Regions from separate parts of the Methylophaga sp. UBA2012 genome, predicted to be linked through region 1. Evidence: riboswitches for the same ligand, from Rfam matches in the RefSeq annotation. Region 1 holds a riboswitch; the other holds the start of a gene.
The links. Region 1 has a riboswitch for cobalamin ahead of B2248_RS14465 (hypothetical protein). Riboswitches for the same ligand answer to the same signal wherever they lie in the genome.

Region 1 (7,904 bases):
AATCTCGTCGTGATGGATGGCCTCAACATCATGACCTGCTTTTTGCCAACTATAAGCATGTTCGGCATAGCAGGGGTGTATGACCTTCACTCTGCAAGGCTCGCGTAATTGCGGTAAAAACTGAATGGCAGCCTGGCTTCCGGGCAGGGCAATTAAACTTTCATTGCCATAATAGTTTGCTGCTGCAGTGAGTAAATCATCATCCTGTTCCGGTAAGCGTTCCCAAACATATTCTGGCAGGGGGGGAACAGGCCAGCCATTGGGATTGATACCGGTAGATAAATCCAACCAATACTCGCTGGCTATGCCGTACTTTTTGATGTAATGGTTGAGTTTGCCACCATGCTCAAGCATAGGAAATCCCTGTGATCACAGTAATGACGGTCAGCCAAAGCAAAAGACTATCTGTCACCAGATGTAAGGCGCGGGGAATATCACTCTCGCTCGCTTCATGGTTGAGGCCAAGCTTAGGACGATCATGCCAGACGCCGTGATAGCGAGCTAAACCGCCCAGCTCAATATTTAATGCGCCTGCACCAGCCGCCATAACTGGACCGGCATTAGGGCTGTCCCATTGTTTAGCCTGTTGTTTCCAGCACTGTAAACCTGACCGGACATTACCCACCAGAGAATAGCTGAGTGCTGTTAAGCGGGCTGGAATAAAGTTCAGCACATCATCAATACGCGCAGCAAAACGGCCAAACAATAAATAGCGCTCTGTTTTATAGCCCCACATGGCATCCAGAGTATTACTGAGACGATAGATAACGACGCCAGGTAATCCTGCCACGATAAACCAAAAGATGGCTGAAAAAATGGCATCGGCGCCATTTTCTAATACAGATTCGATACTGGCTTTAGGAATATGCAGAGTTTCCCTGTCACGGCTGACAATATAGCTGGTATAAGTTTTTGCCCGTTCAATATCACCTTGTTTCAATGCTTCGATGATCGGGGTGACATGGTCATACAAACTCCGATGGCCAATACAAAGGTAAAGTACCAGCACACTAAATAGGGCATTGAGCACGGTAATTTGACTAATAAAATAGGCAATCAAGGCAAAAGGTAAGACGAGTATCATCCAACCGACTAAGCCATTGATAAACTGTTTTTTTTGATTGTGTTCTGATGAATATAATCTGGTTTCAACGAGCTTGGTCAGTCGCCCAAAACCAACCAGCGGATGGCGACGTGTTGGTTCGCCAAGCAACCAGTCAAGCAATACGGCAAGCACGATAAACAGTAAGGTCATAGCTTGGCAGGTTCATCCCATTGGTTTTCATATAAAACCGCCTCCAGCTCAATACCTTGTCGCCAGTTTTCCATTTGTAACATCGGCTCTGGATAAAACTCATTAACATGACCCAGGCAGAGAATAGCGACGGGTGAGGCACCCGAGGGGAGTTTCAGTAATTGTGCCAGTGCCTCAGGTTCAAAAATAGAAACCCAGCCCATGCCCAAACCTTCCACTCTCGCTGCGAGCCACATATTTTGGATGGCACAAGATACCGAGGCCAAATCCATATTCGGCATGGTTCGTCTGCCAAAAATATGTTGTTCACGTTTATCACATAAAGCGACAACCAGGATTTCAGCACAATTATCCATACCCTCGACTTTTAAACGCATAAACTCATCTTCGCGTTCATTCATGGCTTTGGCTGTTTCAATACGTTCCTTTTCCACCAGTGCTTTTATTTTTTCGCGAATAATGGAATCAGTAATTCGAATTATTCGCCAGGGTTGCATCAGGCCGACACTGGGGGCTTGATGAGCCGCGATCAGTAAACGTTTTAATTGTTCTGGATCAACAGGAGCTGGTCGAAAGTGACGCATATCCCGACGTTCTGCTATGGCGCGATAAACGGCTTCTCGTTCTGCTTGTGAAAACTGATGAGGTGAATCACTCATGGCATCAACCACGCTGCAATAAGGTGAGGGTTTGAGTAAAAATAAAAGTGAATATAGCTGGCGGTTAAACGCTGTTGTTGATAGACCACTTCACTGACCGATTTACCATTAGGACACTGTCCGCTTATCTCCGAAACCAGTTCTGTACTGAGTAAAGAATGATGATAGGTGTGGCCTCTGATGGCTGCACCATTGATAGTGACTTCCTGTAATCCGAGAGCCGTCAGTCTCGCCTGAAGTGTGGCTTTGACAGGCAAAATGCCACATAGACTAGCAGTGTTATCCGCTTTATCCGTCAGGGATTCACATAGGTATAACATGCCGCCACACTCAGCGATGATCGGTTTATTGGCATGGTAATGCTGGTGAATAGCTTGAATCATATTGGTGTTTTGACTCAATGTCTCCAGATGTAACTCGGGATATCCACCAGGCAGATACAGGCTATCGATGTCTGGTAATTGTTTGTCTGTTAGTGGCGAGAAAAATATAAGCTCAGCACCTAATGCAGAAAGACAATCCAGATTCGCTTGATAAAGAAAAGAGAAAGCGGCATCCCTGGCAACCCCAATCTTTACACCTTCGAGTAAGAGAGGCAGTGGCTCAACATCAATAAACGGAAAATCAATATCAGGTAATGAAACCGTATTATCAAAGTCAAAAGCGTCCAGAGTATGGCTCAGGCGTTGCTCTAAATCAGTGACTTCATTGGCTTGCTGTAAACCCAAATAACGACTGGGCAGGGCATGTTCAGTTTGTCTGAACAAAGTAGCGAGACAAGGAAGAGTGTTAGGTAAGGCTTTTTTGAGCATATCGGCATGACGTTCACTGCCGACTTTATTAGCAATAACGGCAGCGACACGCGTATCTTTTCGATATTGATCCAAACCGACAGCGATGGCTGCAAAGGTTTGTGCCATGGCACTGGCATCGATCACGGCAAGGATAGGGATACCAAAAGCAGCAGCCAGATCAGCTGTGGAAGGTTCACCATCAAACAAGCCCATCACACCTTCAATCAAAATAATATCGGCTTGTTGCGCCGCTTCTGCTAAAAGTTGCTGACTGTGTTGTTTGCCGACCATCCACAGGTCAAGCTGATAAACAGGGTGACCTGATGCGTATTCTAAAACCATAGGGTCCAGAAAATCTGGACCCACTTTGAATACGCGCACCTTTTTGTTTTGCTGCCGGTAATGTCTTGCTAATACAGCGGTGACCGTGGTTTTACCTTGGCCAGATGCCGGTGCAGCAATGACAACAGCAGCGCATGACTGCGACTGCATCTCTATTAATGCTGTTGATCTGCTCGTTGTGTCGTTGCTGTGAAATGCAGAGACACATGGCAAATCATTGCAACTACCAGATAGAAACTCATTACAGCCAGATTTTTTGGGAAGTACTGAATAAAACGCTGTGTGTATTCAGTGAATGTTGGATCAGGATAACGGCCAGAGAAGAAGTAGAACCCGCCACCACTAAATAATGTGGCTGCAGTGGCTGCTACCAATATACTTCCAACAAGCGGCAATAAGGTGGCTGCATTAAATTGATATTTTGATGCATACCAGCGTCCAGCCATCCATAAGCTGCCATAAGCAGGAATCAGAAAACCGTAAGCAGGAGACATGCAGAAACTAGTGCTTAATTGACCACCGCCCAACAACACACTGGCGATATCGAGACCAGCAGCCATTACTAGAAATACAGGAAACCAGGCAGCTGAACTCAGGTAAAGACCGGCTAGGAAAAAGATAGCCCATGATGCACTCGGTAACGCGTCGACAGAAGCAAAATGATGACCTCGGGTCATGAACATTAAAAGTGCTAAAAGACCAGCAATAATGAGTTGCTGAGAACGAGATAAGGTCATGATGTGATTCTCCAGTGTGCCCACCCGCACACAATAGGTTTTGAATTTGCCAGTTGGCACGTTTTATTTTCAGGCCGGTCTCCGGACTTGTGAGTTTTGCCTGATAAACACCTTCCCATACAGCGCTGTACAGTGGCATAACGTTTATCTCATCTCACTTACCGTTGCGGGGGCAGTGTCGGCATTATCTAGTGATGCACCGACTTCCCGTTTACTTGCGTTAGCAACACCTAAAACACGCGATAGAATAAGGATTAATGCCACATATTGTCAATTTGCCGTATAGGAATGAGGCGTCATTGTCGCTATAGTTGACATAGTCAGTTTGACGGATGGATGCGCAGCCATTACTATGCGCGGCTCTTCAGGTGCTCTGTTTATGCAGAGTTAAACGGGAAGTTGGTGACAAATCCAACACTGCCCCCGCAACGGTAAACGTTGAAAAGCACATCATTAAGCCACTGCGAATGTCGTGGGAAGGCGATGTGTCAGGCGATAGCCACAACGTAAGTCCGGAGACCGGCCTGAGGTTTCGTAACAACACAATGTGTTGTGACCCTATTAACCCTGGATCGCGGGTGAGCGTATCCTCAGGAGACAATTATGACCTTGTTTTCAAAGGCGTTGCCTTTGCGTGCGTGCACGCGTCTTTCAGCATTTACGCTGATTTCTTCTTTACTTTCTTTACCTGTTATAGCCAGTGATGAACTAGATTCCATCACCGTTACTGCAAACCGTATGCCTACGGAAAATGCGTTGGCGCCGACTACGGTGATCACAGAAGCTGATATTGAAAAACTTCAGATTCAAGATTTGGCTACACTTCTGTCACGTTTTCCGGGTATTGACATGACTCAGAATGGTGGTTTGGGTAAGACAAGTGGTATTTCAATCCGCGGAACAAACTCTGATCACGTGCTTGTTTTAGTTGATGGCGTTAAATGGTATTCAGCCACATCTGGTTCGTCAGCATTACAAGATTTCCCTGTTAGCCAAATTGAACGTATTGAAATTGTCCGCGGGCCTCGAGCTGGGCTTTATGGCTCTGAAGCCATAGGTGGTGTGATCCAAATCTTCACTAAAAGCGGTTCAATTAGTAAACCTACGCCAAATTTTACGGTGTCTGCTGGTACCAAAAACACTCTCAGAAGCCAAGCTGGCGTAAGTGGTGGAAACGAAACGACCAAATATAATCTTAGCTATAGCTACGATACAACCAATGGCATCAACGCTAGAGAAGATCGTAACCCTGATCATGACGGTTACCGTAATCAAAGTGTATCGTTAAAAGTCAATCAACAGTGGATAGAAAACTGGTCAACGGATGTTAATCTGCTTCGTTCAAATGCACGTAATCACTATGATGGATCTAGTGTAAATAAAAATTACGTCACCGATACCGTTCAACAAATTCTTGGGCTTAATAACAATATCTCAGTAAACGATACATGGTCTATGAGTTTTGGCCTTTCTGAGTCGCGTGATCGTTCTCAAAATTATGTCGATGATGAGATAACCACAAATTACAATACACGTCATCGTTATGCCGGCTGGATAAATCATCTTAGATTAAATGCTCAGCATCGAGTCAATATTGGCTTCGAGTATGAGAATGACAAGATTGATAGTTCTGATACTTATGTCTCTGATTCTCGTGACAATAAAGCTGTTTTTGCTAGCTGGGATGCTGAGCTTGATAAAAACAGCTGGCTTCTGAGTGCTCGTCATGACGATAATGAATCATTCGGCCATGAAACAACAGGAACAGCTGATTATGGTTACCAGTTGAGTGATGAGTTAAAGTTGACCGCTAATGCCGGAACTGGCTTCAAGACCCCGACATTTAACGATCTCTACTATCCATTAGATAGTTTTGGGTTTCAAGGCAATCCTGATCTGAAACCAGAAAAATCGACCTCGTATGGTATTGGGTTGGAAGGCACACCAAGCTGGGGAAGATGGGCCATCAATACCTACAAAAACAAGATCAGAAACCTGATAGTTTGGGATACATCGCCATCTAATGTCGACGTGGCTAAGATCAAAGGTGTTGAGTTTGAAGTCACAACAAGCCTTGCAGATTGGCAAGTGTCAGCGGATGCTTCATTTTTGCAACCAGAGGATGACAAAACAGGGAATGTTTTGCCCAGAAGAGCAAAACGTTTAGCCAATATGCATCTGGATCGTAATTGGGGGGACTGGTCCACCGGCGCGAGCTGGAAGTTGAGAGGGCATAGCTATGATAAAGCGGATAATAAAAAGCGTCTTGGCGGTTATGGGCTCCTGGATTTACGTGTTGCCTATAAAGTGGATCCAGACTGGACAGTCAGGTTAACAGGCCAAAATATGTTAAATAAAGACTATCGAACCGTTGATGAATATTACAGCTTGGGTCGTACTGTAATGTTGTCACTGAGTTACCAACCTTAAAAGTCTATAGGTTGAATAAAAATACCCGAACATGTTTCGGGTATTTTTTTGCCTGAAACATCAGGATTCATCTGGTCAGTAGCCCGCTAAAAATATAGAATTGTCACATCTTTTTTATGTTGAACTCCCATGACAGATAAATATGACAATAAAGGCTTTGCGACAAAAGCCGTCCGCGTTGGCCACAAAAGAACGGCCGAATCTGAACAATCTGAACCTATATTCCCAACGTCCAGCTTTGTCTTCGAAAGTGCAGAGCAAGCTGCAGCACGATTTGGTGGTGATGAGCCGGGTAATATCTATTCTCGTTTTACTAATCCCACCGTTCGGACATTTGAACAGCGTCTAGCCGCCCTTGAAGGTGGTGAGTCCTGTGTTGCTACATCATCTGGCATGTCAGCTATTCTGTCGACGATGATGGCCTTATTATCAGCCGGTGACCATATCGTGTCGTCGATGAGTATTTTTGGCACTACACGTGTTTTGTTTGATAAATATTTATCCAAGTTTGGTGTCAGCACCAGCTACGTGAAATTGATTGATTTGGATGACTGGAAAGCCGCCATTACGCCAGAAACAAAAATGCTGTTTTTGGAAACGCCTTCCAACCCCATGAATGAAATTGCAGACTTAGAAGCACTCTCTGAGCTGGCTAAAGCCAATGACTGTTTATTGATTGTCGATAACTGTTTCTGCACACCGGCATTACAACGACCGTTGGAGTTTGGCGCTGATATCGTGGTGCATTCAGCCACTAAATACATTGATGGCCAGGGCCGTTGTATTGGTGGTGCGGTGGTTGGCGATGCTAAACGTGTTGGTGAAGAGGTATATGGTTTCTTGCGTACAGCAGGGCCGACGATGAGTCCATTTAATGCGTGGACATTCCTGAAAGGTCTGGAAACGCTGGATTTGAGAATGAAAGCGCATTCTGCATCAGCACTTGAGGTGGCAAGCTGGCTGGAGTCGCAACCTTTAGTGAGCCATGTGTTTTATTCAGGTTTGCCCTCACATCCACAGCATACGCTGGCTAAGAAACAACAGTCAGCATTTGGTGGCATTATTGCCTTTGAAATCAAAGGTGGTAAGAAGGATGCGTGGACATTAATCAATTCACTGGAATGGCTTTCCATCACAGCGAATTTAGGTGATAGCAAAACCACCATCACTCATCCTGCAACCACAACGCACGGGCGCTTGTCTGAAGAAGCCCGTGCTGCGGCCGGTATTACCGATGGTATGTTACGCATCTCTGTCGGCCTCGAAAGTGTGGATGATATTAAAGCGGATTTAGCCCGCGGATTTGCCGGGATTAAATAACGGCACAAAACCTGCATAGCCCTGCCTACATTGGTGTGGCTGTCAAAAAAATGTCTTTAAAAAGCCTAAAGACAGAGGCCTGACAGCATAATGAACAAGGTAGATTGCTATGTTAGATTTATTAAAGATCGCATTGCCATTAGTGTTGCTGGCAACCATGCCAGCACGTCAATCACAAGCGGCTGAAACCCCCAGTAGTGATGTTCGTGTTGTGATAGACGTTTCAGGCAGCATGAAAAAGAATGATCCTAAAAACCTCCGTGCGCCCGCGCTGAGAATGCTGGTGGGATTAATGCCAGACGATGCTAATGCAGGGGTTTGGACGTTTGCCAAAATGGTCAACATGCTGGTGCCCTGGCAAAAAGTA
Region 2 (7,904 bases), on a different contig from region 1:
CGCATTGATGCCTGCTTGTTGCAGATGACGCAAATTGTATAGCTGTGGGTAAAGTGCCTCAAATGCTTCCAGAATCTTTTGGCAACGGTGTCGCCAGTCTTTACTTTCAAACAAGATGATAAAATCATCGCCACCCACATGCCCGACAAAGTCGATCTCCTGGTCGACATGTTCAGTTAACGTTTTAGCTGTGAGGCTAATCACTTTATCGCCTTTACCGTAACCATAAATGTCGTTGTAGGGTTTGAAGTTATCCAAGTCAAAATAGCAGACAGTGACATCCCTATTTTGCTCGATAATCTCACGGGTATGCTCACTTAATGGCACATTTCCTGGCAGACCACTTAGTGGGTTAGCATGGCGTGCCATGGTGATTTGCATATCAGTAATCTGACGTAGCAAGTCCATCAAACTACCTACACCGCGATAGCGGCCTTGCTCCGTTATGACGAAGGCACTGTGCTGGTGATGTGCTTCCTGGCTGGTGATTTGATAACTGAGTTTTTTCAATGGCAGCTCAGTTTCAACCACGATAGGATTTTTATCCATAAAGTCTTTTATGGGTTTTCTTCCGTACAGTTCACGACCAAAACGGCTGGCGTAAAGTGTCATAAAATCATCGCGCCACATGATACCCACGACACGATTATTATCATCAACAACCGGCAACGCATTCAGTTTTAACGCTTTCTGAAAACGATCAGAAATGTGCTCAATGGTATCGTTATGTCTGACCGGATCTAAATCTGTCAGCAAGCTGCTAACAAGGGTATTCGCTCTTGGACGACCTGTTCGTTGTATCGTTGTTTCTTTGCGTTGGGCAAACAGACTGTTATCGAGTTCTTTTTGTGGATTGCGATTAGGACGGCCAAAGTAATAGCCTTGTACAAAGCGCATATCCAGACTTTGTGCGGTGATATATTCCTGACGAACTTCAATGCCTTCACCAATCACCTGGCAGCCGATACTTTGAGCAATATCAATCATGGACTGCACAAATTGGCGCTTTTGCCGATCTTCATGAATATTCTGCATAAAGTGGCGGTCCAGTTTGACAAAATCAGGCTTGAGTTCAGACCAGGTGCGTAAGCCAGAATAGCCCGCACCCAAATCATCAATCGCAATCGAAAAACCCATATCGCGATAATGTTCGGTGGCTGTTCGCATTAATTCATAGTCATCAATCGGATACTGTTCAGTGAGCTCAATGATGACTTGTTCTGCTGATAACCCGGCCATTTCAACATATTGTAAAGTCAATCCATGTGGATAATTGTTATCCAGAAGGGCGACAGGCGTGGTGTTGATAAAGAGTTTTTCTTTCAGGCCGAGTTGACCATAGCGTTTGATGGCCGTTTCTCGGCAAAGTAAATCCAGTTCAGCCAGACAATCATGTTTAAGGGCTGTATCAAACAAGGTTAGAGGTGAATGCAATGGGCCATCCGAAGGGCCCCTGATAAGTGCCTCATAACCAAAAATCTGTTGGTTGTGTAGAGATATAATGGGTTGAAACAGAGCTGTCAGACGTCCATGACTGAGAATTTCCTGTAATGAGTGATAGTGGTGTAATTCTTCTTGTGTCATCGTCTTATCTTCTCTTGCTAATATCTCCTAATCAGAAAAAAGCCCCACCCTGGGGTGAGGCTTTTATCAGTGCTTTCCAGTGTTAAGACCTACCAGAATGCTTGCGCACGGAATTTAAGTGCAGATGGTTCTGCATCTGAACTTGCGCCATCGACAGTCAGATCGGTAACTTTGTCGTAGTTCAGCATTAAACGAATATTTTTACGTGGAATGTAGTTCACACCCAATGTAAATTTATCTGCTTCGTCTTCAGTTTGTACACTTCCGCCGACTAAACCTTCGGTTTCAATGTTTTCAAAGCGAGCAACTAACTGCCACGCACCATATGGAGATTTAGGTGAAACGCCAGAGTTATAACCTTTTTTCCACTTGTAAGATTCACCCGTCAGGAAGTAACCAGCTTCAACTGAATAGCCAGTGAATTCTTGATCTGAGTTTGAGTTACTTTCAGCTGTGTAGTCTACGTATTCAGCTAAAGCGTGGAATGGACCGTAGATACCTAAAACATCAGCTGTGAATGCTTTTGAGCCATCATAATCTGCTACAGAAGTGTCAATTGGACGCTCTGAAGTAATGTGGCTAACAGCACGTTGACGGTAGCGGAATGAACCATCACCGTTACCACGGTTCAAATAACCCAAACCAACTTGTAACATGTGTTTGCTGTCTTGCATAAATGGTACGAATGAACCGCGAACTGCCCATGTATCTGCATCATCTACATCAGTTTCACCACCGTCGATTTCACCGCTTGTTAAAGATGATGCTAATAACCAACGATAATCTTTGTCATTCAACTGGAATGCAACACCACTCTCACGAGCAGGTGATAAAGCTGAATCAGCATAGAATGGGCGATCAATAAAGCTCATGTATTTAGAGCTAGCTTTAGTGTTATAACCAAAAGCTATGTGAGATTGACCAAGTTTTACACCCCATTTGGTGCTGTCGTTTAGTTTGTTGCCGTAACCAACATAAGCATCTTTAATTGATGCATCACCGCCAGCAAAGTCAGCTTCAAATTTGTAGCTCCAGTCATAAATCGAACCTTGGAAACCCAAACGTGCACGACGTAATTCAGTTCCTCGACCTTCGTTATCACCTACACCTGCAGTACCATCGTATAAACCATCATTGTCTACAGAGATGGCATCCCACATCACACGACCGATAGGTTGGAATTCCCAGTTACCTTCTCTGTCTGCAACAACTAACTTGCCATCAGTGGTAATTTTTGGCATATCTGCAGTTGCTTCAGCGACTTGTTTTTTCACTTCAGCTTGAGCAGCTTCAGTTTTTTCTTGATCAGCTGCTGCAGCGTTTTTCAGCATGTTGTAGTCTTCTGCACTGATGGTGCCTTTGTCACGAAGGACTTTTAACAGGTCAGCCATCGCTTCGTTGTTTGCCTGAGCAGGCAACATTGCTGCACCAAACAAGGTACCGGCAATTAATAAAGATGTTGTTTTCAATTTCAAGGGACTATCCTCTAGGTTGGTTTATCAATTCGGTAAGAGCCGAAGTCCCGCACACCTTAGGCTTGTTATGTTTCAGCATGATGAAGAAAACGTTACAGTTTTGTGACATTGATACAAAAGCTGACTTTTGTTGTATTTAAGCGACAATGGCGATCAGGCCTTGAAATAAGGAAAACCGCACCAATATCCATCTATATGACTATGCCTTTGGACGTCCTATGTTTCGAATTTTATTACTGATTTTTTTAATTATCCCCATCGTTGAAATCTATGTGTTGATACAAGTTGGCGATGTGATTGGTGCATTACCGACTATATTTATGGTGGTGGCCACCGCTGTTCTAGGTGCGTTTTTACTTCGTTTACAAGGTTTTCAAACATTACAACGAGCACAAAGCTCCATGGCCAGCGGCCAAATTCCTGCCACAGAGATGTTGGAAGGGGTGTGTTTGGTTATCGCTGGGGCGATGTTATTAACACCCGGATTTGTCACCGATACCTTTGGTTTTTTGCTACTAGTGCCAGCCGTCAGGCAGAGTGTGATTAAACAATTAGCCAAGAATAGTCGTATTTTTTACACACAAAAGCGTGGTGATGCTTTTTCACAACAACGCTATCGATCAGATTATCGTGAAGGTGATGTGATTGATGGGGAAGTGGTCGATGACGATGATAAACATCATCTTCGATAAAAATTTTTAAATTTTTTTGCTTAGCCCCCTTGAAAGCGGGTTTTGTAACCCCATTCTATGAGTTCCCTACAATTTAAGTTAGTCATTAATAGACATTTTTTCGGAGGAAATACAGATGAATCTTCGTCCCCTTCATGATCGTGTGATTGTTCGTCGCATGGAAGAAGAAACAATGAGCGCTGGCGGTATCGTTATCCCTGATAACGCCGCAGAAAAACCATCTCGTGGTGAAATTCTCGCTGCTGGTGATGGCAAGGTTACAGATTCAGGCGAAGTTCGCCCTTTGGCGGTAAAAGTGGGTGACAAAGTACTGTTTGGCAAATATGCCGGTACTGAAGTTAAGGTTGACGGTGAAGAACTGTTAGTCATGCGTGAAGATGACATCGTTGCTGTTATCGAAGGCTAATCCCTGGATTCATTTGCTTTAATAAAGAATAAGAGGAATAACTACAATGGCTGCTAAAGAAGTCAAATTTGGTGCAGACGCACGTCAGTTAATGGTTAAAGGTGTAAACACTCTGGCCAACGCGGTTAAAGTGACACTAGGACCAAAAGGTCGCAACGTTGTTTTAGATAAAAGCTTCGGCGCACCAACCGTCACGAAAGACGGTGTTTCAGTGGCGAAAGAAATCGAACTGGAAAACAAATACGAGAACATGGGTGCACAAATGGTAAAAGAAGTGGCTTCGCACACTTCTGATGCTGCAGGTGACGGTACAACTACAGCGACTGTGTTGGCACAAGCGATTCTGCGTGAAGGTATGAAAGCCGTTACTGCAGGTATGAATCCAATGGATCTGAAACGTGGTATCGACAAAGCGGTTCAAGCGGCAGTTGAGCAATTACGCACTATGTCATCTCCTTGTGATGATGATAAAGCCATTGCTCAAGTAGGTACTATCTCAGCAAACTCTGACGCATCAGTCGGTAAAATCATTGCTGAAGCCATGCAAAAAGTTGGTAAAGAAGGCGTTATCACTGTTGAAGATGGTAGCGGCTTTGAAAACGAATTAGATGTCGTTGAAGGTATGCAGTTTGACCGTGGTTACCAGTCTCCATACTTTGTTAACGACCAACAAACTATGACAGCAGAACTGGAAGATCCGTATGTGCTGTTATTCGACAAAAAAATCTCAAACATCCGTGACTTACTGCCAGCTCTGGAGCAAGTGGCTAAATCAAGCCGTCCATTGCTGATCGTCTCTGAAGACGTGGAAGGTGAAGCACTAGCAACACTGGTTGTGAACAATATGCGCGGTATCGTGAAAGTCTGTGCGGTTAAAGCCCCTGGCTTTGGTGACCGTCGTAAAGCGATGTTAGAAGATATTGCTGTTCTGACTGGTGGTACTGTGATTTCTGAAGAAGTCGGTCTGAGCCTGGAAAAAGTGACTTTAGATCACTTAGGTCAAGCGAAGAAAATCACTGTCAGCAAAGAAAACACAACTATCGTTGATGGTGCTGGCCGTGCAGATGAAATCCAAGCACGTGTTGAACAAATTCGTACACAAATCGCTGAATCTTCTTCTGACTACGACAAAGAAAAACTGCAAGAACGTGTGGCTAAATTAGCTGGCGGTGTTGCGGTTATCCGTGTCGGTGCGGCTACCGAAATGGAAATGAAAGAGAAAAAAGCACGCGTTGAAGATGCGTTGCATGCAACTCGCGCCGCAGTTGAAGAAGGCGTTGTTGCAGGTGGTGGTGTTGCTCTGGTTCGTGCAGAAGGTTCTCTGGGTGAACTGCGTGGTGACAACCATGATCAAGACATGGGTATCAAAATTGCACGTCGTGCAATGGAAGAACCTTTACGTCAAATCGCTACAAATGCGGGTGCTGAAGCCTCTGTTATCCTGAACGAAGTCGCTGCAGGCAAAGGTAACTTCGGTTACAACGCGGCTACAGGCGAATACGGCGATATGATCGATATGGGTATTCTTGACCCAACCAAAGTGACTCGTACTGCACTGCAAAATGCAGGTTCTGTTGCTGGTCTGATGCTGACAACAGAAGCGATGATTGCTGAACTGCCGAAAGATGATGCACCTTCAATGCCTGATATGGGCGGAATGGGTGGCATGGGCGGCATGATGTAATCATCCCTCAGCCTTTAAAGCTAAAAAAAGCCCCGGCCAGTTGGTCGGGGCTTTTTTGTTTAGGCAATTTCAGATGTGCAATGTGGGCAACGGGTTGCTTTGATTAGAATGGTTGAAAAACATTTCGGACATTCTTTATTGGTGGCTTCTTTAGGGGCTGGTTCCGCTTCTTTTTCACGTTGTAGTTTATTGACTGAGCGGATTAATAAGAACACAGCAAAAGCCACGATCAGAAAGCTAATCACCGCATTAATAAAGACACCATAACTGATCACCACGGCGCCGGCTTCTTGAGCATTAGCGAGGGTGGCATATGGTCCCGCTACAGTCCCTTCTTTCAAGGTAACGAATAAGTCTGAAAAGTCGACACCTCCGAGTAACAGGCCGATAGGTGGCATGATAACGTCAGCAACCAGACTTTTGACAATCGTGCCAAACGCACCACCGATAATAATACCCACAGCCATATCTAGCACATTGCCACGCATTGCAAATTCTTTGAATTCTTTCAACATCCTTTTATTCCTCTTGTTATTTTTTCGCTGAAAATTAGGGAGTAGAGCCACTCGATTAAACATGGCGTCTCTGTGCGATATTAGCCATCGCTATTTTGACTGTCTAGCTTTAGTTGGCGCATGAATATTGTGTGCGATTTTGTCTGCGTCACCAAACCGTGGTTGTTATTAAGCGATGTACGTATAATTCAGGTCTTTATGGTCTCTTACCAGAGTTAAAAGGGAATTCTTAACCGAAGCTGTCCCCGCAACTGTATACGTGAAGTTTCCGACAACGATGATGTAAAACCACTGAAATTAGTCGATTTCGGGAAGGTGAGTCGGAAACGTTGAAGCGTGAGCCAGGATATCTGCCATAAAAACGTTGTTATCCGATGGCCGGGGTGTGCAGTTGGAGCGGGAAACCGTTTAATGGCGAATCATCTTTGAGTTGTTAAGCGGTGTGTGGTTTTCCGGCATGGTTTGATAGCTCAGTGTTTTTATATATTGATGGAAAGCGCTTTGTATAACCGAATTGTTCTCTGTTTAGTCCTGTTTCTTTTCTCTGCATCAGCATTCGCTGAGCAACTCTTACTGATTGTGACGCCAAGGAATGTACCGGAAGTGGTATCAGGTGCACATGAATTTTTAAAAGACACATCGCAACAGCCCGTCTCTGTACAAATACGTACAACAGAGCAGTGGCAAGATTTATCCACACAAAAGCAATCACAGTTATTGCAGCAGTCAGATTTAGTGTTTGCTGGCGGTGTGTTTGGCGAAACCGCCAATCAACTGGTGGAATATAGCAAAAAAGGTTTGTTAAATAATCTTATTGCTTTGCATAGTGATCAACGTCTGGTGATGGCCTCAAGTCTTGATGGCAAAGCATTATTAGCCGGGCCACCTGATAAGTTGATGCAACATCCTGATCCCACCATATCAACAGAGCAATGGATGGCATCACTACTAGAACAACATCCTGAACAGCAAGCCTGGCTGATCACGCGATTCTTCTGGCTAGGAAAAAACAGTGAAAATATGCAGGGTTTAATCCATCATCTGCATCATATCGTTCGACATGAAGATACGATTCAGCGTCCGCAATTAGCTGCACAGCTCAGACTTTATCATCAAGGTAAAATCACCTTACCAGAGCAGTTTGAGTTTTCAGCAAAATCTTCGTGGGTAGTATTGCTCGATTATGAAACGGGGGAACGACCCGGAGAAAAGGCTTTGCTGGATGCGGTTTGCGAAAACGTAGCTGATGAAAAGACCGGGTGTGTGTCAGTGCTTACTGCCTGGGGGGATGCCAGTTTATCTGCGATTAAGCTACTGACACAACATAAATCACAGATCAGCTCGATAGTATCATTACAAGACTTTGTAATAGGTGGCTCTGAACATCGGCAAGCGGTCACCGATGAGTTAAAAGAACTGGATGTGCCAGTTATCAAAGCGATGCGTTTAAGTGACAGCACCCGTGCCGAGTGGGAACTGTCTGAAGCCGGGATTAGCTGGGATTCGGTGCATTACCGGGTCGCTATGCCTGAGTTGCAGGGGCTTTCT

Region 2: linked by a shared signal. The riboswitch ahead of B2248_RS13020 (cobaltochelatase subunit CobN) and the one ahead of B2248_RS14465 (hypothetical protein) in region 1 are both predicted to bind cobalamin.

Annotation. Positions count from the first base shown of each region.
Region 1 covers NZ_DDCG01000020.1:19,371-27,274, reverse strand. Annotated here, with positions in the region: gene cobD (threonine-phosphate decarboxylase CobD) at 1-354, opposite strand, end outside; gene cbiB (adenosylcobinamide-phosphate synthase CbiB) at 347-1,255, opposite strand; gene bluB (5,6-dimethylbenzimidazole synthase) at 1,252-1,914, opposite strand; gene B2248_RS14470 (cobyrinate a,c-diamide synthase) at 1,911-3,200, opposite strand; gene B2248_RS14465 (hypothetical protein) at 3,206-3,787, opposite strand; cobalamin riboswitch at 3,843-4,036, opposite strand; cobalamin riboswitch at 4,137-4,329, shown strand; gene B2248_RS14460 (TonB-dependent receptor domain-containing protein) at 4,391-6,217, shown strand; gene B2248_RS14455 (O-succinylhomoserine sulfhydrylase) at 6,347-7,537, shown strand; gene B2248_RS14450 (vWA domain-containing protein) at 7,647-7,904, shown strand, end outside.
Region 2 covers NZ_DDCG01000018.1:66,560-74,463, forward strand. Annotated here, with positions in the region: gene B2248_RS12990 (GGDEF domain-containing protein) at 1-1,584, opposite strand, end outside; gene B2248_RS12995 (OprO/OprP family phosphate-selective porin) at 1,674-3,059, opposite strand; gene B2248_RS13000 (FxsA family protein) at 3,278-3,751, shown strand; gene groES (co-chaperone GroES) at 3,867-4,157, shown strand; gene groL (chaperonin GroEL) at 4,204-5,841, shown strand; gene mscL (large conductance mechanosensitive channel protein MscL) at 5,901-6,356, opposite strand; cobalamin riboswitch at 6,539-6,728, shown strand; gene B2248_RS13020 (cobaltochelatase subunit CobN) at 6,858-7,904, shown strand, end outside.